2 regions of the Jeotgalibaca porci genome follow, and region 2 is predicted to be linked to the other one. Evidence: a T-box and tRNA genes for the amino acid it is inferred to sense, from the RefSeq annotation. Region 2 holds a T-box; the other holds one or more tRNA genes.

Region 1 (15,917 bases), 400 kb from region 2:
CGCAGACCATGAGGCGCGCGATGATTTCAACATGTTTTTAGCAGCAAAAACATTGGATCAAGTTAGTTTTACTGAAATGAAAGAAATGGAAGTACGTTACGAAATAGAGAATTAATACAATGAAAAAAGCGTTAAGCTCACAGGCTTAACGCTTTTTTTCTTATTGAACAACCGTTCTAATTTCATCATAACGTGTGACTTGCCAACCTTTTCCATCATTCCAAGTTAAATATGTTTTGAAATACTTTCCAGTTGAAACTTGCATTATGGTCGCAGTTACACGCTGTTCGCCAGCATTTCCAACCCAGTATTCCACTATATCATCTTCAGGAACACCTGTTGCTTGTGATGCTGCACGTTTTATTTCGATACGATCCGCGCTACCATCATTGTAGTCTGTTACATGAGTACCCGACTGTGTTGTTCCGATTGGCTCCCAATCTGCGGCATAAGCTTTGATGACATTTGGATCATTCGAAGGAATTTCACGAATGTCAGCATCACTCTCTTCAGATGTAACCTCGGAAGATATTTCTGCCTCTGATTCACTTGACTCCTCTGTTTCGTCTGATTCGACCGTTTCAATAGATTCGTCTTCTTCAGATTCCTCACTAGATTCTGTATCAATGACCACCGATTCTGATTCTTCATTACTTCCGAGGACTAAATCCGTTTCATTTGAACTGTTTGAACCTGGATAGATAAATTCAAGCAATAAAATAAAGATAGCAATAACTAACAGGCCAATCGATAATTTTAAAACTAAATCTGAGCGATTATTATTATTTTTATTTCTTTGTGAACGTGATTGTATTTTATTAGACAACAAATTCGCCTCCTTCGGATATACTACCATGGCAATTTTACCACTCGTTCGCAATAGGGTTACAACCGCATTACTTTTTGGATAAACTAATCACTTTCAAACGTGCTTGCAAGTTAAAAATGGAGTCGACTAAAAAGATGGCAACTGCAATAGAACCTGAAACTAACAAGGCACCATTCAGATAAACGGTCGCTGTACTGTAATCACCGTCTATAAAAGCAAATACAGCACGGTAAATCCCCTCTCCTGGAACAAGTGGGAAAAACGCAGGTAAAAAATAAATGGTTGTGGGGGTCTTTAAAATTCGAGCGAAATATTGCGACAACAGAGCAATTGTTAAACTTGCCAATAAAGTCGCAACCACTTTATTAAAGAACTGCATACCGATTAAGAATACAAACCATCCGGCAGCTCCGGTTAATCCAATATGGAAGATAGAACGTTTTGGCGATTGAAGAAGAACAGCAAACAACGCATCTGCCACAAAAGCAACCAGCGATTCAAATATTATTGTAATCATCCGAATAGTCTCCCTCCTAACACCAAACCAGAACCAATTCCGATTGCTACAAAGATGGCAATCAAGAGCGCCTCAAGCATTTTCGCTCCTCCCGACATATAGTCACCTCTGAAAATATCACGCACACCGTTCGTTAAGGCAGTACCGGGTAACAAAGGCATAATCGCTGAAATAATCATGATATCCTCTGATATAGAAACTGGCATGATGACACTCATAAAATAAGTGATTAAAGCAATCATAAAACTAGCAATCATATCAACAATAAAAGAAGTAACACGCCATCTACCACCGTAATAACGAATGATTGCGACCACAATTGAAATAGGAATAAGGGCGATAAACTCCGGGAATCCCCCCTTATACATAATAGCAATGGCTTGAATAAAACCGATTAAAGCAATCGATTGGAACCATTCATTATACGTCTTACCAGTAATGGTATTTAATTGCGCATAAGCCTCTTCAATCGATATGACACCACTCGTAACACGACGGGAAATATCATTTACACGGGTAATATTCCCTAAGTTCGTACTTCTGGTAGAAATACGTTTCACCACAGTTATGGCCTCCATATCTGGACTGTCCAAGGTAGCTATCAGGCCTGTCGTTAACGCTAATGCATCAATCATTGTCAATTCTGTCAAATTTAGAATGCGGGTGACTGTCTCTTCCACCCGATATGTTTCAGCGTTACTTTCAAGCATAATCTTCCCAGCGAGCACCGCTGTGTCCATATAAAGTTCGTAATTCATTTCTGACATCTTTCGGTCCTCCTTCTATTCTTTCATTTGAATGTAGTATAGCTCAAAAACTTTCTTCTTTCTTGCTTTTTAATGGCTTTTAATTGACATTTAATATGTAAGCCCATAAATTAATATTATAACAAAGTAGGAGGCACACATTATGGCTAAAGTAATGATTACCGGTGCCAATGGGAATATTGGCGTCGTCCTCACCGAGCACTTGAAAAAAAACCATGACTTAACACTGGTAGATGTTGATTTTTCAAACTTGTCCGACTCTTTACTCGAAGGGACAACGTATTTAAATTTGGACTTAGTGAAACGTGAAAATTGGGATGGCTTGCTCTTGGATATTGAGTATGTCATACATCTCGCCGGAGATCCGAGTCCAGAAGCAGATTTTTACGATACACTCTTGGATTTAAATTATAAAGTTCCGCATAATTTATTTGAATCTGCGATTAGAAGCGATGTGAAAAGAATAATCTTCGCAAGTTCTGTCCATGCCATCATGGGCTATCCAAAGAATGTTCAAGTTAAAACGAGTGACTATCCGAAACCTGCTGATCCGTACGGGGTCTCCAAAGTCTATATGGAGGCATTGGCGAGCTATCATGCCTTTACATCGAATCAAGAAGCAATCGGTATCCGTATCGGTGGTTTCGACAGCACAATTGAACCTGGCGTTACCGATTTAGACGGGCTGTCGATGCATTTATCAAAGAGAGATATGTGTCATTTGATTGATTGTTGCTTGGCTGCTAAGTTGGATGAACCTTTTCTATTGGTAAATGGGGTTTCCAACAACCGTTTCCCACGCATGGATATCTCACAGGCACATTTTGATATCGGCTACACACCACAAGATGATGCCTTTACCATGTTACAAGATGGCGTCTTGGACTTTAAGAAAGAAGACGCCGTGGAAATGGATCCTGCGGAATAAACACCTGAAGCTGTCTTACCAATATTGCAGTATGGCAGCTTTTTTTGCTATACTATCATCTAAAGATAACGAAAAGGAATGACACTATTGGCAAAGAAAAAAGGTTCCAACATTCAACGGAAAAATATTAAACCCCAAACTTCGCTTTATCACTCTTTGGGAGACAACTCAAAAGATGAAAGTAATCAACCTACTGAACACGTAAATAGCTTCACTTTCACCACAATCGGGATGTTCGCGGGATTAATTATCGGCTTGTTGCTGGACGAGATAAGTTGGGGATTCGGAATTGGACTCTTATTGGGCGCAATAATAGATATTATTCTGAACTACCGTAATAAGAAAGCCTTCGAAAGAAAATTTGGCATTTTAGATAAAACTAGTACAGAGTAACCGTCGTTGTTGCATTTCATTTTTGTATATGCTAAGCTAGTTTTAACTGAATAGGAACTTATCACAAAGGGGTGCCGGAAACGGCTGAGATTGAATGAAAATTCTGACCCTTCGAACCTGTATCGTTAATACGAGCGTAGGAATTGTGTGAGTTGAGAACACGTTATAACGGTTTTCTCCTCCTTTGTGTAGTTGGTTTGTTCCATTCTACTATTAAGGAGGAGATTTTTTTATGTCAAAAAATTTAACGATCTGGATTGAGGCAACCATTATGGCTGCCTTAGCAACCGCTCTCTCGTTCATACCTTTGGAAATTGGACCGAGCTTTACTATTACAGTTGGGCAACCTGTACTCATTCTCTTTGCGCTACGGCGTGGGCTCGTCCCCGGCTTAGCAGCGAGCTTTTTATGGGGAATCATGCACATCTTCGTGGCAAACGCATATATTTTGACACCTCTGCAAGGTTTCATTGAGTACTTTGTCGCGTTTGGTTTTAGTGGATTCGCTGGCTTATGGGCTAATAGCCTCCAATCAAATGCGGATGAAGGAAATAAAGCACGGGTGAGAGTCCTTATTGTCGTAGGGTCAATTGTCGGAACAGCTGCTCGTTTCTTCTGGCATACCATTGCGGGTTATTATTTTTGGGGAGAATATGCACCGGAGAACTGGAGTCCTTGGTTCTACACGATTGTAATGAACGGAGCGAGTGCCTTTGCTACGGCAACCTTTACCGTCATTGTACTCTTAATTATTTTCCGTACCACTCCTTCTCTGTTTGTTCCTAAAAATAAGAAGTATGGGTACTGATCTCTCACTTTTATCATTGACAAAAATCGTTTTCAATTCTATACTAAAATAGTTGCGCGGTCATGGCGGAATGGCAGACGCGCCAGCTTGAGGGGCTGGTGGGGGCAACCCCGTGGAGGTTCAAGTCCTCTTGGCCGCATACTATTTTAGTAACGTTTCTAGCACTTACCTGTTTAATGGGTAGGTGCTTTTTTTATACTCGTACCGCGTATGTACCGCATAAAAAATATGTTTACTTTAAAACTCCTCTATCCATTTTTTTGGGAATACAACACCTTATTTTATTAACAAATAGCAAAAAGATAACTATCTAATTTTCTATTGAGGTCTAGATACCAATGCTATAATATAGACATATGTATATTTTAACGAATCCTTATTCTGAAATATTTGAAAGGAGGAAAGATATATTATGGCAAAATTTGGCTTTAGTAATATCGTTCAAGGTGTCCTCGGCAATATGAATGAAGAGAACAAAGAATCACTTTCAAAAGAATATTCTCAGTACCTATTTGATAACGAAGAAATTCAAAGTGGTTATAAATTAATCCGAGACGCAATTATATTTACCAATCTAAGAATCATCTTCGTTGACAAGCAAGGTGCTACAGGGAGAAAGACTTCGTTCAAATCCATCTATCTCTCCCACATTGTGGACGTCGAAATGGAGACCGCCGGAACAGGATTTGACGATAGCGAAATTACGATTACTTATCTCACAAATATTAATCGTATCGCAAGGCATGAGGTTTTAGAAAGTAGAAAATTTGAATTTCCCAAACAAACCGACATTGTCCCTCTTTACAAATTCTTCGGGAATTTGGCCATGAAGAACAGAGCGGAAATCAATCAAGTCAGCGTATAATACGACTCTTCATATTAATCATTTTTTATTTTATATGAGTGGATTTAGGTGTCCATCATTCAGAAAGGACAACAAACTTGAACAATTTACTACGTTTTATTGGACGCAAAATAACTTTTTTCAGGAGAATTCGAGGCGTTTCGCAAGCTGAATTGGCTGATGAGGTTTCTATCGAAAAAGAAGAAATTGATGCGATTGAAAAAGGTAAAAAAGATCCTTCTATTACAAAACTATATAAAATATCACAATTCCTAAGAGCAAAAATAGAAGATTTCCTTCCTAAAAAAAATGTGAGCAACGACTTCGCTCAGATTTATCAGCAACTTAAGCGGCCAAACCAAGAAAAAGTTTTTCATTTTGCACGACATTTGCTTCGTGATCAGACTAAAATTATCGATTTTGATAATTTTAAGAATAATCCTTCAAAAGAGCAAAATAATAAGACTTTTAGAATCCCTATCCAATCTGATTTTATGTTTTTAGTTGATGATGCCAGCATGGCTGACTTAATACCGAAAGGGTCACCTGTCTTCTGCAAAAGCCAATCCACAGCTAAGGATGGCGATATTGCTGTCCTTGAAGTATTTCGGTTAGGAACAATTTGTAGAAAAATTTCCTATGACTTTGAAGAAGGAACAGTCACTCTCAAACCCCTAAACCCTGAATTTACCGAAATCAAGTACGAATATGATCAGGTTAAGGTTATTGGAATAGCTTTAATAAGGTAACAGAGTATTTTAGGAAAGAGAGTGGGAAAAAAGCTTTTAGATCCGAAACTTCTAACGCATACCATATCCGTAAGCTACTAAAGTAGCAACGGCTACGGCAACTGGAGCGAATAAGCACAGGATGGGTGAAGGCCATCCGCGCATTATTTCAGTAGCACTGTGGGCTGAAGCCCAAGTGTATCATTTTTGTAAGCTGCTAAAGCAGCAACAACCATGACAAAGTGGCTATCGGATCTGCCTTTTTGAGCACGTTTACGCCACAATTATTCGTTAATAGTAAAGGGGCCGGGATTTTTTTCCGGCCCCTTTACTATTTATTTTGAATATTTTTTTAAGTATGCAATACCAAGCGTTCCAAGTCCTGCGTGTGTCGCAACACTGGCTCCAACAGGCCGAAAAACAATGCCGCGTGAAGCAATTTGACTTTCAACTTCCGCCAGAAACTCCTTGCCCTTTTCGATGTCCTCACTATATGCCACGCCTATTATTTGCTTCTCAATTTGATCTGCTTTTTCTTTGATTACTTCAATCATTCGATTCATAACTTTCTTTTTCCCTCGAATTTTTTCAGTTATCACAACTTTACCATTGATCAATTCCATAACCGGATTGATTTGAAGCACTGAACCAATAGTTGCGGCCGTTTTAGAAATCCTTCCGCCCTTTGCTACCCAGTTCAAATCAGATAATGTAAATAAAGTTACCAAGTTATTCGCCATAAATTCCATCCGGTTGGTCACTTCACCAAGACTCCTATTAGCTGCGCGCATTTCAAGGGCTTCAGAGAGCATGACCCCTATTCCGATCGAAGCTGTTCGCGAATCGATTACTGTAATCTTCACCTCAGAGAACTCTTCTTTCACAGCTTTAAGAGCCATTAAAGCCGTATTGTATGTTCCTGATAAACCAGAAGATACAGAGATGTAGATTCCTTCTTCTTTTTCTTTCGCAATCTGCTTAAATTTAAGGTAAAAGTCTGCTACCGCGACCTGCGCTGTCTTGGGATGTATCCCGTTTTTTATAGTGTTATAAATTTTACTGGTGTCAATATCCAAGATATCTCGATACTCTTTTTCGCCTAACGTAATGAGAGCTGGGAATAAATGAAGGTCTTTCTCTTCTAGAAACGCTAAGGGTAAATCGCATGTCGAATCGCACATTATTATCATTTATTGTAAAACCTACCTTTTGTTATTAGTTTTCGATTGCTATCAGCCTGCCACGGCATTTCCCACAAACATAGCGTGCCACATTCACCTTATTTTTCCGTGAAATTTCAGCCGCACACTTTACACACCGGTATTGATGCAATGATTGTCTTTCTTCTGGGGTTCGCAAATCTTTCACGTAGCGACTTCCCCCTGTGGCAGCAAGCAAATTTTTGAAGTCCGAATCCCGATGTCGGTAGCCTCTTCCTTCAAGATGAAGATGATAATGACAGAGCTCGTGTATGATGACTTTAGTAAAATCAGTCATTCCATAAATTTCTAAAACGCGCTTATTAAAATCCAAGTCATGTGTTTTTAATAAGTAGCGCCCGCCTGTCGTCTTTAATCTTGCGTTAAAAGTTGCCTTATGAAGGAATGGTTTTGAAAAGTTAGTGAGCGATGTTTCTTCTACTAACCTCTGGAGTTCTATTTGGTTCACTGCTCATTCTCTCTTTCTGTCTTCATAGAAAACGGCAACCCGCTATAGAACAGGGTTGCCGTTTCATCATATTATTTTTCTAACGCCTTGACAATAGCTTTGTTAAAGACTGGTAAATCTTCAGGAGTCCGGCTCGTAATCAAACCACTTTCGTCGATTACAAGTGCACTGTCTTCCCAGTTTGCACCCGCATTCTTCAAATCAATAGCTACTTGACTGACTGAAGTCATTTTCTTGCCTTTGACAACTTCTGCATTAATCATGAGTTGTGGACCATGGCAAATAGTGAAAATAGGCTTCTGTTCTGTATCAAAGTGTCGAACAAATTCTAAGAAACTTTCATGTTTTCGAAGCGAGTCGGGTGAAAAACCACCAGGTATCAACAAGGCATCAAAATCTTCAGGGTTAACTTCATCAATCCCTTTATCAATTATGACTTCGGCCTCTCCCTTTTTCCCTTTTACAACATTTCCTGCTTTATGCTCAATGCTTACAGTTGTATGACCGGCCTCTTCAAGCGCTTGAACGGGAGACGTATATTCGGAATCTTCAAATAAATTGGTAACAAGTACTGCAATTTTCTTTGACATATCTGATTTATTCCCCTTTCTTTTGCTGTTTTTAGTCTAACAAACATTCAAAAGGGAGACAAATTATTTGGCTAACATGGTCAAAGAAATACGTCCTTTTTTAGCATCTACTGATTCAATCCAAACTTTGACGATGTCTCCTACCGCTACAACATCGGTCGGGTGTTTAACAAAATTATTACTCAATTTAGAAATATGAACCAAACCATCTTGCTTCACACCAATATCAACGAAAGCACCAAAGTCAACAACATTCCGAACGGTTCCCTCTAATTCCATACCTTCTTTTAAGTCTTCCATTGTTAGAACATCTTGGCGCAACAAAGGTTGGGAAATATCATCACGTAAATCGCGACCTGGTTTGGTTAAACCTTGGATCACGTCATGAAGCGTTTCTTTTCCTAATCCCGTTAATTCTCGCGCTTCTTGTTTGTCTAATTTTGCCAAGACTTCTCGCGCTTTCTCAGAGCCTACATCTTTCAAGTCCAAGTCAACCAGTTTAAGGACAGATTTCGCTTCAGCGTAAGATTCCGGATGGATATCCGTATTATCTAAAATGTTCTTCCCATCTATTATACGAAGGAAGCCCGCTGCTTGCTCGAAAGCTTTGGGTCCTAGACGCGGAACTTTTTTCAATTCAGTACGTGAAACAAACGCACCATTTTCTTCACGGTAAGCCACAACGTTATTCGCAATCGTTTTATTTAAGCCGGATACATGTTGCAACAGTGGCGCACTTGCAGTATTTAAGTTAACGCCTACTTGGTTAACAGCTGTTTCGACGACGAAGTCCAAGCGCTCTGTTAGACGTTTTTGAGAAACGTCATGTTGGTATTGCCCAACACCTACAGATTTCGGATCAATTTTCACTAATTCAGCGAGCGGATCTTGCAAGCGACGCGCAATGCTGACAGCACTTCTCTCTTCTACTTGGAAGTCAGGGAATTCTTCGCGGGCAATATCACTCGCAGAGTAAACTGAAGCACCCGCTTCATTCACTATTACATAATAAACTGTTTGTTCCAGTTGTTTAATTTGCTCGGAAACAAATAATTCTGACTCTCGGCTTGCCGTTCCATTTCCAATCGCAACCATCTCTACATTATAACGCGTAATTAATTCATTGAAGCGCGGTCCCGCTTCTTGCATTTTAAATTTCGATGCCGGTTTATGTGGGTAAATAACATCTTTTGCCAACACTTTTCCTGTTGCATCTACGATAGCCAATTTACATCCTGTCCGGTAAGCCGGATCAAAGCCCATTACAACCTTCCCTTTCATCGGTGGCTGCAATAATAAATTTCGTAGGTTCTCACCAAAAATAGAGATTGCCTGCTCTTCTGCTATTTCTGTGAGTTCATTGCGAATTTCTCTTTCAATTGCTGGTCCGATAAAGCGTTGATAACTATCTTTATAGGCGGCCTCAACGAGTGGCACCGTCATGCTCTTTTCATTTTTTATTAGATTTGTAGCCAAGTAGCCGAATATTTTTTCCGTATCAATAAGAAAAGAGACACGCAAAATATTCTCTTTCTCACCACGGTTCATTGCTAACATCCGATGCGGCTGAATCGTTTGGATGGCTTGTGAGAAATCATAGTACATTTCATAAACGCCTTTTTCATCCGCTTCTTCATTCTTTACTGTACTCGTAATTTGTCCAAAACGTTTTGTAAACTCGCGGATGCGCTCGCGGAATGTTGGTTCATCACTCACAATTTCAGCGATGATTTCATGCGACCCTTGCAACGCAGCTTCGACAGATTCAACTTCTTCAGTTATAAATTCACGTGCTTTATCTTCGATTGACCCAGATATTGGGAATGTCATTAACCACTCTGCCAACGGTTCAAGACCTTGCTCCTTTGCAATAGCAGCCTTCGTCCGGCGCTTTTGTTTATAAGGACGATACAAATCCTCTACTTTTTGCATTTTTTCAGCAGCTTGAATAGCAGTCAGCAATTCCGGCGTCATTTTCCCTTGTTCTTCGATAGTTCTAATAACTTCTTCTTTACGATTCTCTAGATTAGTCAAATAGTGATGGCGTTCTTCCACTTCTCGAATTTGGACCTCATCCAGCGAACCTGTCATTTCTTTCCTATAGCGTGCAATAAAAGGAACTGTATTCCCTTCAGCCAACAATCCTAATACGGATTCGATTTGCCCGCTTTTATATCCCTTTAATTCTTTCTTCAAAAGTAAAAGTATCTTCTCATTTTCTGCCATTAGTTTATTACGTCCCTTCAATATAAGTGATGCATTCAGGTACATCGTTCTTCTTTTGAACGCCATAGTGCGCGACAAGCGTATTCTGGTCAAATACTAAGCCATGCAGAATACCACCAAAAACCGCCCCACCATCTATACCTATTTTATTATCTGATTCCCAAATATCATAATTGTTGTCAGCATTATGTAATCCCGGTGTCGGAGTATGTCCAAAAACAATAACTTTCCCCGTTTGATTAATCCCTCGATGAAAGGGTTCTCGAATCCAATAAAAATCTTTTGTTGGTGTTTCCTTCCAATCAGGAAGTGATAAGTCCACTCCCGCATGAACGAATAAATAATGATGCCATTCAAAATAAAGCGGCATGGAGGAAATAAAGGCGATCAAATCTGGGTATTGGTCCTTTATTTTTTCCGCTATTTCTGTTGGTTGAGCTGTACTCTGTCTTAAATCCGGCAGCAAGGAACTAATTGTACTTGCGCCGCCATTAATCAAATAATTGCCATAAAAGGTATCTGGCTGCTCTAAGAATTGTAAAAAGAGTTGCTCATGATTACCGGTCAAACAAATGGCATCTCCCGCCGCAACTAGTCTATATACTAACTCTATACATGCTTTAGAATTCAGCCCTCTATCCGCTAAATCACCAACAAAAAGTAAGGTTTGTGTTTTCTTATCCCACTGTTCCAGCAGCTTCACAAGCATGTCATACTCCCCATGGATATCTCCTACCACAAATAATTGCTGCCTCATCTCGACGCCCCCAGTCAGTTCTTTATACATTCTACCATAGATACAAAGAGTGATAAAAACTTCCTTTTAGCCTTAAAATACGAACATTAGTTATTTTGTAAGTTACAATTGTTAACATTTTAATATTGATTATGAATTACAAGTCGGTTATAATGACTGGGTGCTACACATTTGTTAACATTTTGCATTTATTTCTTTTAGGCACACAAATATATCGTATAAAAGGAGATTAATCATGGACCAGTTTTTTAAACTGAAAGAACACGGAACATCTGTATCAACTGAAATTTTAGCGGGATTCACAACGTTTTTCGCAATGGCTTATATCATTTTTGTTAATCCAAGCATCTTGGCTTTGTCAGGTATGCCAAGCCAAGCAGTATTTCTTGCGACTATTATCGCTTCTGCTATTAGTACTTTAGTAATGGGATTATTCGCGAACGTTCCTTATGCACTTGCACCCGGAATGGGATTAAATGCATTCTTTACTTTTACAGTTGTTTTCCAACTAGGTTTCTCTTGGCAACAAGCTCTTGCAATGGTATTCCTATGCGGGGTGGTTAACGTTCTAATCACTGTAACTAAAGTTAGAAAAATGATTATTAAATCCATTCCTGAGTCATTGCAACATGCAATCAGTGGTGGTATTGGTATTTTTATCGCTTATATCGGTATTAAAAATGCAGGCTGGTTAGAATTTACTTCTGATGCTGGTACTATTCTTTCTATTAATGGTGCACCATATGATGCAGCTCAATCTGCTTATGATGGTGGTATCGGTACTGTTATTACAAGCGGCGGAATCGTTCCGGCACTAGTTAACTTTACGCAACCTGCTTCTTTATTAGCATTGTTCGGTGTTATTCTAACGATTATCTTAATGATCAAAAATGTACGTGGTGCCATCATGATTGGTATTATTGCTACTACTCTTGTAGGAATTCCAATGGGAGTTGTACAAGTTTCACCTGAAATCCTTGCAGCTAACACATTAGGATCTGCAATTGATGAGCTAGGTGTCACATTTGGTGCAGCATTCGGAAGCGAAGGACTATTATCATTATTCACTGATACTTCTCGCCTTCCACTGGTTTTAATGACAATTTTTGCTTTCAGTCTATCCGATACATTTGATACAATTGGAACATTTATGGGTACGGGTCGTCGTACAGGTATCTTCTCAGCCGAAGATGAAAAAGCTTTGGAAGAAGGAAAAGGTTTTAATTCTAAAATGGATAAAGCTCTTTTCGCAGATTCAATCGGAACAATCTTTGGTGCTATTTTCGGAACTTCCAATACAACTACTTTCGTTGAGAGTGCAGCAGGAATCGGTTCTGGTGGTCGTACTGGTTTGACAGCTGTAGTCGTTGCTATTCTATTCGTAGTTAGTGCATTCTTCGCTCCACTTATTGGAGTTGTTCCGGCAGCAGCTACTGCTCCTTCCCTTATCATTGTGGGTGTTTTGATGATGGGTTCATTTAAAGATATCAATTGGACTGATTTAGAAGAAGCAATCCCTGCTTTCTTTGCTTCTGTGTTTATGGGATTGACGTACAACATTTCAACAGGTATCGCAGCTGGCTTCATCTTCTTTGTAATCGTGAAAGTTACGTTGGGTAAAGCGAAAGAAATTCACCCTATCCTATGGGGTTCAACTATTCTATTCTTAATTAATTACATTATTATGGCATTCATCCAATATTTTTAATCATTTCAAGTTTTTGCTTGATAATTAGCATATTTAGCCTTATACTGTAAGAAGTGTTAGATTCGAATATCTCCATAGGGGAGTAACTAGCAGCTCCGGCTGTGGTAGCATCAACAATAAGTAGAAGTTTCACTATTCTGCTGGTGTTATCTTAAATAGTGAGACTTATGCATACAGGAAAACTTTCTACTTATAGAGGTTTGTCTTGAAATGCATAGGTCTTTTTTCATATCTAGCACAAAATATATAGTTTTAGAGAGGGGAAAAATTGTGGCAAAAGAACAATTACGTGAAGCTTTCTTCGCTCAAAATGCTGAAACAGTCTTATCAAAACTAGACTCAACAGCAACAGGTCTTACGAGTGCAGAAGCAAAAAAACGGGCTGAAGAATACGGTCCTAACGCTTTAGAGGAGGGAGAACAAAAATCACTCCTTGCTAAGTTCATGGATCAATTCAAAGATTTTATGATCGTAGTCCTATTAGCAGCTGCTTTAATCTCTGGCGTTCTTGGTGAAATTTCTGACGCAATTATTATTTTAATGGTAGTTGTTTTGAATGCTGTTCTTGGTGTTTATCAAGAATCTAAAGCTGAAGAAGCAATTGCGGCTTTGAGACAAATGGCATCTCCTATGGCTCGCGTAAAGCGTGATGGCGAAGTTGTTACTGTTCGTAGTGACGAAATCGTTCCTGGTGATATCGTATTACTAGAAGCTGGTGACGTTGTCCCTGCTGACCTACGTTTGATTGAATCAAACTCCCTTAAGATTGAAGAAGCTGCTCTTACAGGTGAATCTGTTCCTGTAGAGAAAGAGCTTGTTGATATCGATGCTGATGCTGGTATCGGTGACCGCTTGAACATGGCATTCTCAAGTACAAACGTAACTTACGGACGTGCAGCGGGTGTTGTTGTTGGAACGGGTATGAATACAGAAGTTGGTCACATCGCTAACATGTTGGCTAACGCTGAAGAAACAAAAACACCTCTTCAAGAGAACCAAGACCAATTAGGTAAATCTCTAACAATCTTAATTCTTGCTGTTGCAGCAATTATGTTCGTTGTGGGATTACTAAACGGCCGTGACTGGTTAGAAATGTTACTTACTTCTATCTCTGTTGCAGTTGCTGCTATTCCTGAAGGATTGCCAGCTATTACAACAATCATTCTAGCTCTTGGTACACAAAAAATGGCTAAGAGAAACGCTTTAGTTCGTAAACTTCCAGCTGTTGAAACACTTGGTGGTACTGAAGTAATCTGTTCTGATAAAACGGGTACATTAACAATGAACCAAATGACTGTTGAGAAAGTTTTCTACAACGGTGAAATTCATGATGCTGATGCAGCAATCGCTTTGGACTTACCAGTTATGAAAGTTATGAACTTTGCTAACGATACTGAAATCAGTAGCGATGGCACTCTAATCGGTGACCCAACTGAAACTGCAATGGTTCAATACGGTCTTGATAAAGGTATGAACCTAAAAGCGGATCTTGCAAAAGAGCCACGTGTTGCTGAGGTTCCATTTGAATCAGATCGTAAATTGATGTCTACAATCCATAAACTTGCTGACGGACGTTACCTAGTTGCTACAAAAGGTGCGCCTGATGAGTTGTTGAAACGTGCAACTACAATTGATATGAACGGTGAAGTTCTACCAATGACTGATGCAATTCGTGAAAACATTCTTTCTGCTAACCACAGTCTAGCTGTTCAAGCTCTACGTGTATTGGCAATGGCATACAAATTTATTGATGAAGTTCCTGCTACAATGTCATCTGAAACGGTTGAGTTTGATATGACTTATGCTGGATTGATCGGTATGATCGACCCTGAGCGTCCAGAAGCTGCTGCTGCTATTGCAACTGCTAAAGGTGCTGGTATCCGTACAATCATGATCACTGGTGACCACAGAGATACTGCTGAAGCAATCGCGCTTCGTCTTGGTATTATCGAAAATGGTCAAAAAGGCGCTGTTCTTACAGGTGCTGAATTAAACGAACAAACTGACGAAGAATTTGCACGTAACGTTGAGAAATACTCTGTATACGCACGTGTATCTCCTGAACATAAAGTTCGTATCGTTAAAGCATGGCAAAACCATGGTAAAGTTGTTTCCATGACTGGTGACGGTGTTAACGATGCTCCTTCATTGAAGACAGCTGACATCGGTGTTGGTATGGGTATCACTGGTACTGAAGTATCTAAAGGTGCTTCTGACATGGTACTTGCTGACGACAACTTCCAAACAATCGTTGTTGCGGTTGAAGAAGGACGTAAAGTCTTTGCTAACATCCAAAAAGCAGTTCAGTTCTTACTATCTGCTAACTTGGGTGAGGTTCTATCTCTATTCGTTGCTACTTTCCTAGGTTGGACAATCCTAGAGCCTGTTCATATTCTATGGATTAACTTGGTTACTGATACATTCCCTGCTATCGCTCTAGGTCTTGAAGATGCTGAAGCTGATATCATGGAACAAAAACCTCGTGGACGTAGCTCTAACTTCTTCTCAAATGGTGTTGGTGGCGCGATTATCTATCAAGGTATCCTTGAAGGTGCAATCACTCTATTCGTTTACTGGTGGGGTTCTTCCAACCCAATGATGGGTCATACGGGCGAATTAGCTCATATGGACGCTGAAACAATGGCATTTATCACATTGGGTATGATTCAATTGTTCCACGCGTACAACTCTAAGTCTGTTTACAAGTCTATCTTCCAAGTTGGCGTATTCAGTAACAAGACATTGGTTTACGCAACAATCCTATCTGCTGTACTATTGTTAGGTGTTATCTTAACACCTGGCTTGAGCACATTCTTCGGAGTTTCTCAATTGACTGGACTACAATGGGCAGTTTCCGTTGGTTCTGCATTTGCGATTGTTCCAATTGTTGAATTAGTTAAAGCTGTACAACGTGCAATGGGTAAAAAATAATTAAGTAAGTCACTAACAGACTGGGACATTTGTTCCAGTCTGTTTTTGGTTTAAAATCGCTCACATAAAAAAACCAAGGTGCTGAGGGTCTATCCCCTGCTCCTTGGTTTTATTATTTACGTATTAACGCATTGTTACGAATTCTTCTGCACCCGTTGGATGGATGGCTACCGTATTATCAAAATCTTCTTTCGTTGCACCCATCTTAATGGCAACAGCGAAT
Region 2 (15,917 bases):
ACCAAATTAATGCGGAATTCCGTAAATACCCATCTTACTCAGAATCATTAGAAGATTATGCAGCCCTTATACGTGGAGGCACGAATTGGGATCCGTCTTATTATAGTGGTGCTTGGAAAAGTAATACTCAATTGTATCAAGATGCTACACAGCATTTAACAGGTCGTTATGCAACAGACACTGCATACGCAACTAAATTAAACGCAATTATTCAGACGCATGGTTTAACAAATTACGATACGCCTTCTTCACCAAGTAACCAAACTGGGACCAAGCCCGTAACGACTGTCCCAGGCGCTTCTTATAGTGTCAAAGCTGGCGATACCTTATACAAAATTGCGAATATGCATGGTATTTCGGTTGTACAATTAATGGAATGGAACCAATTAAATAGTTCAAATATCTATGTTGGCACGACTCTAAAAGTGAATGCAACCGTGCCAGTTAGTGTTGAAAAACCAACACCGACTACACCAGCTCCATCTGCAAATAGCGTCTATACAGTGAAGTCCGGTGACTCTTTGTGGAGAATTAGCCAAACACAGGGTGTAACAGTTGCTCAAATCAAAGCATGGAATAACCTGAAAAGTGATTTCATTGCGCCGGGACAAGTATTGAAAGTAGCAACTACTAGCACTCAACCAAAACCGAGTCCGACACCAACTCCGGGGGTGACGCAAACGCAAGGTACTTACACTGTCAAAAATGGTGATACTTTGTATAAGATTGCCAACGAACTAGGCGTTTCCGTAGCTTCTATAAAAACGCTAAATAATTTGCGAACAGATATGATTTATCCAGGACAAAAATTACTAACGAATAAAACGACAACGGTGGTTGAAACACCTGAAAAAGTTGAAAAAGAAACCACTACAACACAAACGTATACCGTAAAAAATGGCGATTCTTTATTTGCGATTGCATCACGTCTAGGTACGAGTGTAGCGAATTTGAAAGCAGTAAATAATTTGAAATCCGATATGATTCATCCGGGCCAAAAATTAGTGACAACTCAAGTGTCTGCTACGAAACCACAAGAAATAGTTTCACGTCCGGTACAATCTGCACCGACTACAAACGCGAATACGTACACGGTTAAGAACGGAGATACGTTGTACAAAATTGCGTCTCAGTTAGGCATAACATTAGCGCAGCTGAAAGAAGTGAATCAACTAAAATCAGATATCATTTACCCGGGCCAAATCTTGACAGGCCAAAAAGCGGCTACTGTGGTTCAAACACCCGTTACAACACCAGTTGTTACAGCACCTGCTACAACTGGGAACTATACAGTAAAAGCGGGCGATACCTTATATAAAATCGCAACGACTGTCGGCGTAACCGTAGCGCAGGTTAAGAGTTGGAACAATCTGCCATCGGATATTATTTTCGTAGGACAAACACTTCACTTAAAAGCGTCAGAAACAGCAAAAGAAACATCTAAGCCAGAAAATGTAACTACTGGCTATACTGTGAAGTCGGGCGACACACTTTATTCGATAGCGCGTGTAAATGGTGTTTCTGTAACACAGTTGCTGGAATGGAACAATACAACAAGTGATACAATCTATCCGGGTCAGACGTTGAGAGTTAAATAAGCAACTTGATAAATCAAGCTTTATTTGATAAAATGATATAAATAATGAAAAACAAAGAATGGGAATAGTAGGAAATCGATTTCTGTAGAGAGTGCATGGTTGGTGAAAATGCATGAATGATATTTTTGAACTCGCCCGTAAGTTGCTGTGCTGAAAGTTATAGTAGGCATTGCCGTTTCGCCGCGTTATTGGCATGAAGAGAACCAACATAGGTGGTACCACGAGCATTCGTCCTATAGACTTTCCCACAGGGGGGAGTCTATAGGTTTTTTTATTTTTCAGAATAATTTTCAAAAAGGAGAATCGCAATGTCTTATAATCACAATACGATTGAAAAGAAATGGCAAAAATACTGGGAGGATAACACAACCTTCAAGACAGAACAAAAATCGGATAAACCAAAATACTACATTTTAGATATGTTCCCTTATCCATCAGGTCAAGGCTTGCACGTTGGGCATCCTGAAGGGTACACAGCGACAGATATTCTTGCCCGTACGAAACGTGCACAAGGTTTTAACGTTTTACATCCGATGGGGTGGGATGCATTTGGGTTACCAGCAGAACAATATGCGTTGGATACAGGTAATGACCCAGCTGAATTTACAGCTCACAACATTAAAACTTTTAAACGCCAAATTCAATCATTGGGATTCTCTTATGACTGGGATCGCGAAATCAATACTACAGATCCAGAGTACTATAAATGGACCCAATGGATTTTTACGAAGCTCTATGAAAAAGGCTTAGCTTATGAAGCGGAAGTTTCAGTTAACTGGTGTCCGGCACTGGGGACTGTTTTGGCAAACGAAGAAGTTGTAGATGGTGTGAGTGAACGTGGAGGTCATCCTGTTTACCGTAAACCAATGCGACAATGGATGCTTAAAATTACAGCTTATGCTGAGCGTCTATTAGATGACTTAGAATTAGTTGACTGGCCAGATAGCATTAAAGATATGCAACGCAACTGGATTGGTCGCTCTGAAGGATCAAATGTTACTTTCAAAATTAAAGGAACTGATAAGGACTTTACTGTGTTTACAACGCGTCCGGACACTTTGTTTGGGGCAACGTATGCAGTTATGGCACCAGAATTGCCATTAGTACAAGAAATTATGAGTGCTGAACAAGCGGCAGAAGTAAAAGCATATGTGGATTCAATTGCTACTAAGAGTGATTTAGATCGTACTGATTTAGCAAAAGAAAAAACCGGTGTCTTTACGGGTGCTTACGCAATTAACCCTGTGAATGGTAAAGAAATGCCGATTTGGATTTCTGATTACGTTTTGTCTACTTATGGAACAGGCGCAATCATGGCTGTACCTGCTCACGACCAACGTGACTATGAATTCGCTAAGAGATTCGATTTGGCTATCGTTCCGGTTCTAGAAGGCGGAAATGTAGCAGAAGAAGCATTTGTAGGCGATGGTCTGCATATAAACTCTGAATTCTTGGATGGCTTGGATAAAGATACAGCAATTAAAACAATGAATGAATGGCTAGTAGAAAATGGAGTCGGCGAATCTGTCGTTTCATACCGTCTGCGTGACTGGTTATTTGCCCGTCAACGTTACTGGGGAGAGCCAATTCCAGTCATTCACTGGGAAGATGGCACGACAACGACTGTTCCTGAAAATGAATTGCCATTGTTACTGCCTAAGACAGACAAAATTAAACCAAGCGGTACCGGCGAATCACCTTTGGCAAATATTGAAGACTGGGTTAATGTAACAGATCCAGAAACAGGTCTAAAAGGACGTCGTGATACAAACACAATGCCACAATGGGCAGGTAGCTCATGGTACTTCTTGCGCTTTATGGATCCACATAATGAAGAAGCACTTGTAGGGGAAGAAGCGCTTGATTACTGGGGAAATGTCGACCTATACATAGGGGGAGCAGAACACGCAGTGCTTCACTTGTTATACGCTCGTTTCTGGCATAAATTCCTTTATGATATCGGCATTGTTAAAACAAAGGAACCGTTCCAAAAACTATTTAACCAAGGAATGATTCTTGGTGAAAATAACGAAAAAATGTCTAAATCTAAAGGGAACGTTGTGAACCCGGATGATATCGTTGAAGCATTTGGTGCGGATACATTGCGTCTCTATGAAATGTTTATGGGTCCATTGGATGCAAGTACAGCTTGGAGCGAAAAAGGAATTGAAGCCAGCCGTCGTTTCTTGGACCGTGTCTGGCGTCTGGTTATTGACGAAGAAGGCAATGTCCGTGATCGTGTTACAAAAGTAAACCGCGGTGAATTGGACAAAGTTTACCACCAAACAATTAAGAAAGTAACCGAAGATTATGAACAATTGCACTTCAACACGGCGATTTCTCAAATGATGATTTTCGTTAACGAAGCTAACAAAGTAGATGCTTTGCCAATTACTTATATCGAAGGTTTCGTTCAAGTGCTTGCGCCAATCGCGCCGCATATGACCGAAGAGATTTGGAAGAAGCTGGGTCACACCGTAAGTGTGACAAAGGCAGCTTGGCCGATATATGATGAAAAATTCCTTGTCGAAGATGAAGTTGAAGTTGTCTTCCAAGTAAACGGTAAAGTGAAATCCCGCAGCAGTGTTCCTGCAGCAGCAACAAAAGAAGAGTTGACAGAGATTGCGATGGCTGATGAGAAAGTTAAAGAGGCAATTGCAGGCAAGCAAGTGCGTAAAGTGATTGCTGTCCCAGGTAAACTTGTTAATATTGTTGCGAACTAGTTTTTAACAGAGAAGATAAAGCGGCTGGTGTTGAACCAGTCGCTTTATCGGCTTGTTACTTTGCAACAAACTTGGTATAATTTTAGAATAATAGGTTTTCAGAAAGTGAGCAATTAGATGAATTTAGAGCAGATGAAAGAAAGACAGAAAAAGATAAGGAACTTTTCCATTATCGCCCATATTGACCATGGGAAGTCGACATTGGCAGACCGGATTCTGCAACAGACACACACGGTGGCAGATCGTGAAATGCAGGCCCAATTGTTGGATTCCATGGACTTAGAGCGTGAACGTGGGATTACCATTAAATTGAATGCTGTCGAAGTGACCTACCTAGCGAACGATGGGGAAGAATATATTTTCCATCTAATCGATACGCCTGGTCATGTCGATTTCACTTATGAAGTTTCGCGTAGTTTGGCTGCTTGTGAGGGTGCAATCCTTGTCGTGGATGCCGCACAAGGTGTTGAAGCCCAAACCCTAGCAAACGTTTATTTAGCAATTGACAACGAACTGGAAATTATTCCGGTTATTAATAAAATCGATTTACCTGCTGCAGATCCTGAACGTGTGAGAAAAGAAGTAGAAGACGTTGTAGGAATTGATGCAAGTGAAGCGATCCTGGCAAGTGCCAAAGCAGGAATCGGAATTGATGAACTGTTAGAGCAAATTGTCGAGAAAATTCCGGCACCAACAGGGGAATTGGAAAAGCCTTTACAAGCATTGATTTTTGACTCTGCCTACGATCCATATCGTGGGGTTGTATTAAACGTTCGAGTTGAAAATGGTGTTTTGCGTCCGGGCGATACAATTCGGATGATGGCTAGCGGGAAAGAGTATGACGTAACGGAAGTTGGTATTTTGTCACCGAAGGCCATTAAACGTGATTTCTTGATGGTTGGTGATGTAGGCTACGTGACTGCTACCATTAAAAACATCCAGGATGCTCGTGTAGGGGATACTGTTACATTGGCTAACAATCCTGCTCAAGAGCCGTTAGAAGGGTACCGTAAGCTAAATCCAATGGTTTACTGTGGTATTTATCCAGTAGAGTCATCAGACTTCAATGATTTGCGTGAAGCGTTGGAGAAGTTGCAGTTAAACGATGCTTCTTTACAATTCGAAGCTGAATCTTCTCAAGCTTTAGGTTTTGGTTTCCGTACTGGATTCTTGGGACTATTGCATATGGACGTTATTCAAGAACGGATTGAACGTGAATTCGGTCTGGATATTATTACGACTGCTCCTTCTGTTATTTATAATATTGAGAAAACAGACGGAACGACACTGTCAATTGACAACCCGTCTGAATTACCGGACGCAACAGAAGTTGAAAAAATTGAAGAACCATATGTAAAAGCAAGCATTATGGTACCCAATGATTACGTAGGTGCTGTTATGGAAATCGCACAACGTAAACGTGGGAACTTTATGACAATGGACTACTTGGACGACAATCGTGTAAATGTCATTTATGAAATGCCATTAGCAGAAATTATCTTTGATTTCTTCGATACATTGAAATCAAGTACCAAAGGCTATGCGTCACTTGATTACGAATTGATAGGTTACAAATCAAGTAATCTGGTTAAAATGGATATCTTATTGAATGGCGAACAAGTGGATGCTTTCAGTTCTATTATTCACCGCGATTCAGCCTACCACCGTGGTAGAGCCATCACAGAGAAACTGCAAAAACTTATCCCGCGCCAACAATTCGAAGTGCCGATTCAAGCTGCTATTGGACATAAAATCCTAGCCCGTACAACAATCAAGGCGCTTCGTAAGAACGTTTTGGCAAAATGTTACGGGGGTGACGTTTCTCGTAAACGTAAGTTATTAGAGAAACAAAAAGAAGGTAAAAAACGTATGAAACAAGTAGGATCCGTAGAGGTTCCACAAGAAGCGTTTATGGCTGTTCTTAAGATTGACGAGCAAGATTAGCCCGTCATAGCAACGTTCTGTAGAGTTACAATTTATATAAATATGGTGTTTGCCATCCTTTTGCCATCTTTGGCCTAAAAAGTGGATGGCAAGATACCATTTATTGAGAGATGCGGTCGAATAAATCGGCCGTGTCTCTTTTTTTCTTTTCCGTTAAGTGTAGGTAGGTATCTTGCGTTATGGCAGACCGCGAATGTCCTAACCGCACCTGTACCTCTTTAACGCTGGCGCCTGCTTCTAATAGCATTGTTGCATGCGATGGGCTAACATCCGCGGCAAAAAGGCGTGCATAAAGACATCAGGCTGATAACAAGACCTATCTTTAGAAGTGACATATAAAAATGGAAACAGAAATCGTTTATCGCTTTTTAATCGGTTCAGTTCTGATTATGATTGGTATGCCCCTATTTTTATTGGGAGTAGACATCAGTATCGAGAGAATTGGGGAGGATATGAGTCAGTCACTCATCCAAACAAATAAGATGAAGATTGTCATGGTCGGAAGTTTTATCTTTGGCTTTATTATTTCGGTAGCTGAGCCTGATTTACATATATTGGCACAACAAGTAAGTGCTGTTACAAATAATTTAATTCCACAAATGACATTGGTTATTACGGTGTCCTTAGGAATAGGTTTAATGATTGCACTCGGGATGTATCGTATTTTGAAGAGTATACGTCTCAATCGTTTTATAACCATTGTATATGGACTCATTTTCGTTCTGGCATTATTTAATTCAGGTGATTTCCTGGCGATAGCATTCGATGCATCAGGATCTACAACCGGCTCGATTACAGTATCGTTTATGCTGGCCTTGGCTGGTGGGGCATCTGCTATTACGCGGAGTGGTCTGGAGGAAGATACTGACAGTTTTGGGCTGTTGGGGATTGCTTCAACGGGAGCCATACTGGGAGTATTAATAATGGGGATGATTAGTCCTAACAGTAATTTGGCAGGAAACATTCCTGTAGATACTGTTCAGTCTAGTGGTGTAATTGGTACATTTTTAGATCAAATACCCCTTACAGCGAAAGATTCTTTCCTGTCTTAATCTTATTCTATATTTTGAATGCAATCAGTCTTAAAAAGACGAAACGTCAATTGATTCGGATTAATATCGGCTTGGTTTACACCATTATTGGATTAATTCTCTTTCTTAACGGGAGTGAATGCCGGATTTATGGATGCGAGTCGCAGTGTCGGTTATTTACTGTCTGAAACCAAAGGGAATATTTGGGTAATCGTAGTAGGCGTTATCTTCGGTGTATTAACAATTCCAGCAGAGCCATCTGTTCACGTTTTAACGGATCAAATTGAAGATGAAACAGCTGGTGCGATTAAGGCACGGACAGTCATGTTCAGTTTGGCGATAGGGGTAGGATTGGCAGTGGGATTATCTATCTTGCGTATCGTTATCCCGGCTCTAGAATTGTGGCATATTTTGCTACCAGGAATGGCAATAGCGCTTATTCTATCCTATTTTGTTCCGGTCGGCTGCACAGGAAAAGGAAATGCTGGATGCGTTCAACACCAAATTTTCTTTCGAAAAACGTAATACAGGGATTATATTCTCTGTTTCGTTGTCAAGTTGTTTGGGAATCACGCATAAAGCACCGCCGCATACTGATCTGCCGGCAGAAAATAAATCAGGAATTGTTGGCATCTTTACGGTGGTTGATAAGGGAATGGGCGAAGAGATTATCGCTATTTCAAATGAAGATGCCTGTTTTGGCGGAACAATTATGCCTGCACACGGCTCTGCGGATCATTCGCATAAGATTTTTACTCTCTCGGTTCAGGCTGAAAAAGAGACGGTCTTAATGCTTGTCCCGGCAGGAAAGGTTGCATCTGTACGGAATAAATTAATGGACAACCATAATTTTAAGAAAGCAAATTCAGGGATTTTCTTTACATTTGATGTGAATGCCTTTTATGGATTGGCTAAGAATACCTCAGATGGAACTGAAGTAAAGAGCGAAGAAACAGGGCCCCAATACGATGCGATTTGGGCGGTTGTTCCTTCCGGAAAGGATGTCGCTGTAATTGAATCGGCAGAAAAGGGAGGATCTACTGGCGGAACTATTTTCCACGCACGTGGTTCACATGTCGTAGAGAATGGTTTCTTCTTGAGCGCACTAGAACCGGAAAAAGAATTAGTGATGTTGATTGCCAAAAGAGAAGATGCTGAAGCAATCAGTCACAGTATCAATGAAGATTTACGCTTGGATAATCCGGGAACCGGTGTCCTATTCGTGTTTCCAATCGGGAATCCTACCGGGTTATTTGTCAAATAAGTATATCCGCCCCCAAACAATGTAGAGTGTTTGGGGGTTATTTGTTAGAATAGATAAAAACAGGCTTATGGAGGCTAAAACCTATGAAGAGTGATATACAGATTGCACAAGAAAATGTGATGCTGCCCATCGTGGAAATTGCAGAGCGCTTAAACTTAGAAATGGATGACTTGAAATTATACGGTAAATACAAGGCAAAAATCGATCAAAACGCGATTGCGCAATTGGATACTAAAGATGATGGCAAACTTATTTTAGTTACAGCTATTAACCCGACCCCTGCTGGTGAAGGGAAATCTACCGTAACAGTTGGCCTTGGCGACGCCTTAGCTTTGGCAGGTAAGAACAGTATGATTGCCTTGCGTGAGCCATCAATGGGCCCAACGATGGGAATGAAAGGTGGAGCAGCAGGTGGTGGCTATGCACAAGTACAGCCAATGGATGAAATCAACCTGCATTTTACCGGTGATATGCATGCCATAACCGCGACAAACAATGCCTTATCTGCCTTCATTGATAATCATCTGCAACAAGGAAACGAATTAGATATTGATTCTCGTAGAATCACCTGGAAACGTGTCATGGACATTAATGATCGTGCATTAAGAAATATTGTCGTGGGGATGGGTGGACCGACTAACGGTGTGCCGCGTGAGGATGGCTTTGATATTACGGTTGCCAGTGAGATTATGGCTATATTATGTCTGGCGACATCTATGGAAGACTTGAAAAAACGTTTGGGAAATATTGTGTTTGGTTATAATCGTAAGAGAGAACCGTTAACTGTCCGTGACTTAAAAATGGAAGGTGCTTTGACGTTAATACTAAAAGATGCGTTAGAACCAAACCTTGTTCAAACACTGTATCATACACCTGCTTTCGTTCACGGTGGACCGTTTGCGAATATCGCTCATGGCTGTAACAGTGTTATTGCAACGAAAACAGCGTTAAAACTGGCTGATTACGTGGTCACAGAAGCGGGCTTTGGAGCTGATTTGGGGGCTGAAAAATTCTTGGATATCAAAGTTCCAGAACTCGGTAAAGCACCGGATGCGATTGTTATAGTAGCGACGATTCGTTCTCTAAAGATGCACGGTGGTATTAAAGTTGCTGACTTAAAAGACACGGTTGATCCAAGCGCAGTTGCGAGAGGCTTTGCAAATCTTGAAAAACATATCCAAAATATGCAACGATATGGCGTTCCCGTAGTAGTTGCTGTTAATGCTTTTACGCAAGATACGAAAGAAGAAATTGCAGTAGTACAAGAGAGCTGCAAAAATCTCGGGGTAATATGTGAAATCGCGGATGTATGGGGTAAAGGACCGGAAGGCGGTCTTGATTTGGCGCAGGCAGTTATCGCTGCAACAGAACAAGAAATGACTTACAAACCTCTTTATGATCCCCAAAAGACAACGATTGAGGAAAAGATTACGGCCGTTGTTCGCGAAATATACGGAGGAGATACGGTTGTCTTCACACCAAAAGCACGCCAACAAATGAAACAGTTTAGCCGTCATGGTTGGGAGCATCTGCCGGTTTGTATGGCCAAAACACAATATTCTTTATCCGATAATCCAAAACAATTAGCCCGTCCGGAAGGCTTTTCCATTACGATTCGTGAATTCGTACCTAAAATTGGTGCTGGCTTTATCGTTGCTTTAACGGGTGATATTTTGACAATGCCTGGGTTACCGAAGCAACCGGCTGCTCTAAATATGGATGTGTTGGAAGACGGTACGGTGGTTGGATTGTTCTAGACGCCTGGATAGGCTATACTGGATAATGGAATAAATCAAATGTAATCGATAGAAATTGAGGGTTGACGCATATATGAAAGATATAAAAGCAGTAGGGCTATCGAAGTCTCATGGGATTAAGCAGCTATTTACAGATATTTCATTTACCATTCGCGAAGGGGAATACGTTGGCTTAATTGGTCAAAACGGGAGCGGGAAAAGTTCACTTTTACGAATTATTGCTGGCGCTGATACACCCGATGCGGGTACGATTGAAAAATCAAATGATTACCGGATTAATTATCTGCCGCAAGAACCGTCCTTTGATGAATCACATACTATTTTTGAAGCTGTCTTCTCAGGGGATGCTCCGTTAATTAAAACGGTGCGTCGGTACGAAGAAGCTGTTTCTAACTTGGCGAACGATAGTGAGAACGTCAAGCATCAAGAGGCGTATATGCGCTGTGAGCAAGAAATGAATGCCAACGACGCTTGGCAAGCAGAAGTGCAATACAAAACAATTTTGAATAAATTAGGTCTCGATAATTTGGAACAAAAGATTGGTGCGTTATCAGGCGGTCAAATAAAACGGGTCGGGCTGGCTCAGGTATTGATGCAAGCACCGGATTTATTGCTTCTGGACGAACCAACAAACCACTTGGATGTGGATGCAATTATTTGGTTAGAAACCTATTTGGCGCATTATAAGGGCGCTTTACTGTTAGTTACGCATGACCGTTACTTCCTTGAACGGGTCACCAATCAAATGTTAGAAATTAAGAATGGCGCTATTGAAAGCTATTCAGGTAACTATGTCTCGTATCTGGAACAAAAAGCTGAGCGCGAGGCCATTCAACAAAAGATGACTGAAAAACAAGCAAAACTTTATAAGAATGAATTGGCTTGGATGCGTAAAGGTGCGAAAGCCAGAACGACCAAACAACAGGCTCGGATTCATCGTTTCGAAGACTTGGCAAAAGACGTAAAAGAAGCACAAGGCGAAGAACAGAATTTAGAAATTAACTTTGACAGTTCACGGTTGGGTAAACGCGTATTCCAACTGGAAGATATTTCTTTGAAAGCCGGAGAAAAAGAAATTTTAAATAATTTCAGTCATATCTTCCAAGCTTCGGACCGGATTGGAATTGTTGGGAAAAATGGCTCTGGGAAAACGACATTTTTGAAAATGTTGGCGGGTGATGTTGTACCAACTTCGGGTATCCTGACCATTGGTGAGACCGTTAAAATCGGTTATTATCGTCAGATTATGGAGCCGTTCCCGGAAGATAAACGTGTGATTAATTACTTGCAGGAAATAGCAGAAGAAGCACAAATTGCTGATGGTACGCGTGTAAGTGTGACGGAATTGCTGGAAACTTTCTTATTCCCACGCGAAATGCACGGAAGTTTAATTCGGACATTATCAGGTGGCGAACGCCGTCGTTTGTATTTACTGAAACTATTAATGAATCAACCGAACGTATTGTTATTTGATGAACCGACGAATGATTTGGACATTGAAACGTTGACAGTACTTGAAGATTACTTAACGAGCTTCCAAGGAGCCGCGTTGGTTGTTTCACATGACCGTTATTTCTTAGATAAAGTTGTTGAGAAATTGATTGTTATTGATGCACCTTCTGGGCCGTTTCTATTTTACGGAAATATGACGGATTATCTGGAAGTGGCGGATGAACTTTATCAACCGGCACCTATAAAGTCGGAGAAAGAAAAAACAACCGTTTCGGATACAAAAGAAAAAGTAAAACTAACTTATAGCGAGCAACTGGAATGGTCTGGAATTGAAGAGGAAATAATGCTCATTGAAGAAGCGGTGAGTCAAGCGAAAGAAGAAATGCTTGAATTCTCGTCAGACTTCACTAAGTTGGGTGAGTTACAAATCCAAGTTGAAGAAAAAGAAGCGCAGTTAGCTGCCAAATGGGAACGTTACGAATACCTCAGTCAGTACGCAGGTGAATAAACTATCAATAAGGGTGGGTAATGATGACGAAGCAATATCTTGAGTTGGCACAAAAAATACGCGATGAGGGCGTGGAGAAATCCGATCGGACCGGTACAGGTACTAAAAGTATCTTTGGGTATCAAATGCGCTTTGATTTACAAAAAGGTTTTCCTCTTCTAACAACAAAGAAAACAGCATTTGGGCTTATTAAAAGCGAGTTACTTTGGTTCTTAAAAGGGGATACCAATATCCGTTATTTACTGGAAAATAATAATCATATTTGGGATGAGTGGGCGTTTGAGCGATATATCAAGTCTAGTGATTATACGGGTCCCGATATGTCGGACTTTGGTCGTCGTGTTCTTGAAGATGAAGACTTCAAAATCGCGTATCAAGAACAAATGGCTCTTTTCAGAGAAAAAGTACTAACGGATGATGCCTTTTCAGCACAATATGGGGAACTGGGAAATATTTATGGTTCACAGTGGCGCCATTGGAAAACATCACAAGGTGAAACCATTGATCAAATTAAAGACGTCATCCAGATGATTAAGACACAACCGGACTCCAGACGTCTGATCGTGTCAGCGTGGAATCCTGAAGATGTCCCACACATGGCTTTGCCACCTTGCCATACACTGTTCCAGTTTTTTGTGGCTGATGGAAAGTTGAGTTGTCAGCTGTACCAACGCAGTGCGGATGTATTTCTGGGTGTGCCGTTTAATATTGCCAGCTATGCCTTGTTAACGCATTTGATTGCCAATGAGACTGGCTTAGAAGTCGGTGATTTTGTCCATACTTTTGGTGATGCACATCTTTATTTGAATCATATGGATCAGATAAACGAACAGCTCTCCCGCGAAACGTATGAACTTCCTGAACTAGTCTTGAAAGCACCTGAAAAATCTATTTTTGACATGGAAAAAGACGATATTATTGTAAAAGGGTACAAGAGTCACCCCAGAATTAAAGCACCGATTGCGGTGTAAGTGAACGGAGGAAGGATATGTATCTATTAGTTTGGGCAGAAGATACAACGGGAGCCATCGGGAAAGATGGCAAGCTTCCGTGGCATCTTCCGAATGATTTGAAATTCTTCAGAACCACGACAACCGGTAAAACGATTGTTATGGGAAGAAAAACGTTTGAGAGTATGGGGAACCGTCCCTTGCCGAACCGCAACAACTATATTTTATCGCGTCAAAAAGAGTATCAAGCACCGGGCGCAACTGTTATCAGTGAATTATCGGATCTCCCGGACGGCGATATTTATGTAATTGGCGGGAGTGAGATATATAAGCAATTCTTACCTGATGCGGATGTTTTAATCCGTACGAAGATCAATGGGGTATTTGATGGTGATACGTTCTTCCCTGAAGTGGATTGGAGCGAATGGGAATTAACCGAGGAAACGCCAGGGATCCAAGACGAAAAGAACGTCTATAAACATGTTTTTCAGACGTTTAAGCGTAAAAACAAATAGGAAAGAGAGCCGTTTAGATTCGAATCTTCTAACGCATACCATATCCGAGAGCTACTAAAGTAGGTAGTTAAATAAAATAATCTATAGTCTGAGTAATTAAAAATACCGTCATATCAAGGGTTATTCTTCCTAGATATGACGGTGTTTTCTAATTTAGTTAGTTATTTCCCGGTGGTACTGATTGTAAATAGTTTTACAATCAGTTGGAGATCGGATTTCGCAGTTGAACTCGCTGTAAACAGTTTTACAATCAGTTGGTCGCCGGTTTTGCCAGTCGAACTCGCTGTAAATGGCTTTACAATCAGTTGGAGGACGGTTTTCCCAGTTGAACTCGATGTAAATAGCTTTACAATCAGTTGGACGCCGATTTTCCTATTCGAACTCGATGTAAATAGTTTTACAATCAGTTGGAGACCGGATTTCGCAGTCGAACTCGATGTAAATAGTTTTATAATCAGTTGGTAGACCGATTTTCTAAACCAACTCCTTATAATATACTAGATTCCTCAGTATTTCCCTTGTGCTACGAAGTTAGCCGTTAAAGCCTTGCTGCATTCAAAATAGCCTGCGTAACATTCTCATTTTTAATTCTTGATGATTCGGGTTTGGTGAAGGAAATGCCCCACGGATCCACAAAAGCACCCCCCACGGACCACAGGGCATTTCCGTCTCATCTCGGATAACTTAAAAAAAATCAAAAAAAGGAAGAACCCATCCAATGAATGCATGCTCCCTTTCTATATGACATTGCTATCGGATCTGCCTTTTTAAGCATATTTACGCCACTATTATTCGTTAATAGGAAAAGGGACCGAGAGTTTTTTCTCGGTCCCTCTTCTATTATATTTATACATAAAGTAAAACAGTAAAGTAATGGAAAGCAGCTCCCGCCAGTACAAATAAATGCCAAATGACATGCATAAACTTGAAGCGTTTGATGCTGTAAAAAATAGTTCCCAGGCTGTATGCTAAGCCACCGATGATGAATATAGTCATACCCGTTGTACCCAGGTACACAGTAATGGGCTTAATAAGGAAAACAGCTAACCAACCCATTGCCAGGTATAAGAAAGTAGAAGCTTTATTAAAACGGCCTACAAAGAATATTTTCAATATTAAACCGATTAGCGCAATACTCCAAACGGTGATTAACAAAACCTTAGCTTGCGTTCCTTCCAGAACAATTAGACAAAACGGTGTGTAACTCCCTGCAATAAGCAAGTAGATAGCAGCGTGGTCGATATAATGGAAGATTTTTTTGAATCGTGTAAAGCTAAAGCTATGGTATAGAGTTGACGCTAGGAATAAGAGAATCATGGAGATGCCGTAAACGAGATAGGCTGCCAAATGGACACCATCACCTGATCGGATGCCTTTGATGATTAGAAAAACCAAGGCGATAACACTTAATAGAGTACCGATACCATGCGTAATTGCATTTAACACTTCAGTTAAGATATCACTTTTTTTTCTTGTAATTGTTTGATTTGACATATTCTTGCCCCCAATTTTTGATGGTCACTATATTTTCAAACATATCTAATAGAAGTATAGCATAATTAGTGCTAAAATTAAAAAAACGCATTTGTAATTATTGAGGTGACAATAAGTGGAAAAAGTAGCTAAAAAGAAGAAATCCGGATGGAAATGGGCCTTTTTTCTTCTTTTGCTGTTAAATATGGGTGTTATTATTTATGTTGGAAGTCTCTTTATCGCTTCTCCGACAACGGACACTCATTCCAAAAAAGAAGAAATAACAGAGGAGATAATAAACAGTGAAGAGGAAATCGACGCGCTGATCACGCTGGGGAATAAGGATTTGGAAACGTTATTGTTGTATGCACTTTCCGAAAATACATCAACAGGTGAGGTGCCCGAAATCACTATTTCTGAAGATGTTATTATATCAGGAGAGCTTGAAGTCTTGGGTTTTCCGATTCAATACCAGTTGACAGCGGAACCATTTGTTGTGGAAGATGGCAATCTGCAGCTGAAAGTTTCCGAAGTAGCATTGGGACGGTTTACGTTACCAGTTAAGCAAGTCCTTCAATTACTCAGCAATCAAATGGATCCGAATTTACCGCTTGAAGTGGATATAGATAATGCATTTATTACTGTACGACTCTCTGAAGTCGAAACAGGGAGTGTAAAACGAATTAAATTAATAAAAATTGA

Evidence for each region. The T-box of region 2 lies ahead of leuS (leucine--tRNA ligase). A T-box ahead of a tRNA ligase gene usually reads a tRNA of that ligase, here a tRNA-Leu.
Region 1: it has a tRNA-Leu gene. The T-box ahead of leuS (leucine--tRNA ligase) is inferred to sense a tRNA for this amino acid. The anticodon was not compared.

What each region holds. Positions count from the first base shown of each region.
Region 1 covers NZ_CP049889.1:2,086,418-2,102,334, reverse strand. The annotation lists gene G7058_RS10605 (hypothetical protein) at 1-115, shown strand, start outside; gene G7058_RS10600 (YrrS family protein) at 161-826, opposite strand; gene G7058_RS10595 (threonine/serine exporter family protein) at 897-1,346, opposite strand; gene G7058_RS10590 (threonine/serine exporter family protein) at 1,343-2,113, opposite strand; gene G7058_RS10585 (NAD-dependent epimerase/dehydratase family protein) at 2,256-3,041, shown strand; gene G7058_RS10580 (hypothetical protein) at 3,129-3,434, shown strand; TPP riboswitch at 3,492-3,594, shown strand; gene thiT (energy-coupled thiamine transporter ThiT) at 3,667-4,242, shown strand; tRNA gene G7058_RS10570 (tRNA-Leu) at 4,299-4,381, shown strand; gene G7058_RS10565 (PH domain-containing protein) at 4,655-5,107, shown strand; gene G7058_RS10560 (helix-turn-helix domain-containing protein) at 5,185-5,835, shown strand; gene G7058_RS10555 (DegV family protein) at 6,150-7,004, opposite strand; gene G7058_RS10550 (SprT family protein) at 7,030-7,482, opposite strand; gene G7058_RS10545 (type 1 glutamine amidotransferase domain-containing protein) at 7,554-8,072, opposite strand; gene G7058_RS10540 (Tex family protein) at 8,136-10,298, opposite strand; gene G7058_RS10535 (metallophosphoesterase family protein) at 10,306-11,055, opposite strand; gene G7058_RS10530 (NCS2 family permease) at 11,291-12,763, shown strand; gene G7058_RS10525 (cation-translocating P-type ATPase) at 13,031-15,694, shown strand; gene gorA (glutathione-disulfide reductase) at 15,818-15,917, opposite strand, start outside.
Region 2 covers NZ_CP049889.1:193,163-209,079, reverse strand. The annotation lists gene G7058_RS01165 (LysM peptidoglycan-binding domain-containing protein) at 1-1,598, shown strand, start outside; T-box leader at 1,644-1,837, shown strand; gene leuS (leucine--tRNA ligase) at 1,907-4,321, shown strand; gene lepA (translation elongation factor 4) at 4,439-6,265, shown strand; gene G7058_RS12045 (hypothetical protein) at 6,366-6,512, opposite strand; gene G7058_RS01150 (DUF1538 domain-containing protein) at 6,607-7,317, shown strand; gene G7058_RS12040 (DUF1538 family protein) at 7,332-7,484, shown strand; gene G7058_RS01140 (DUF1538 domain-containing protein) at 7,432-7,821, shown strand; gene G7058_RS01135 (P-II family nitrogen regulator) at 7,778-8,560, shown strand; gene G7058_RS01130 (formate--tetrahydrofolate ligase) at 8,644-10,317, shown strand; gene G7058_RS01125 (ABC-F family ATP-binding cassette domain-containing protein) at 10,391-12,277, shown strand; gene G7058_RS01120 (thymidylate synthase) at 12,301-13,248, shown strand; gene G7058_RS01115 (dihydrofolate reductase) at 13,266-13,742, shown strand; gene G7058_RS01110 (hypothetical protein) at 13,878-14,207, shown strand; gene trhA (PAQR family membrane homeostasis protein TrhA) at 14,589-15,236, opposite strand; gene G7058_RS01100 (DUF2140 family protein) at 15,352-15,917, shown strand, end outside.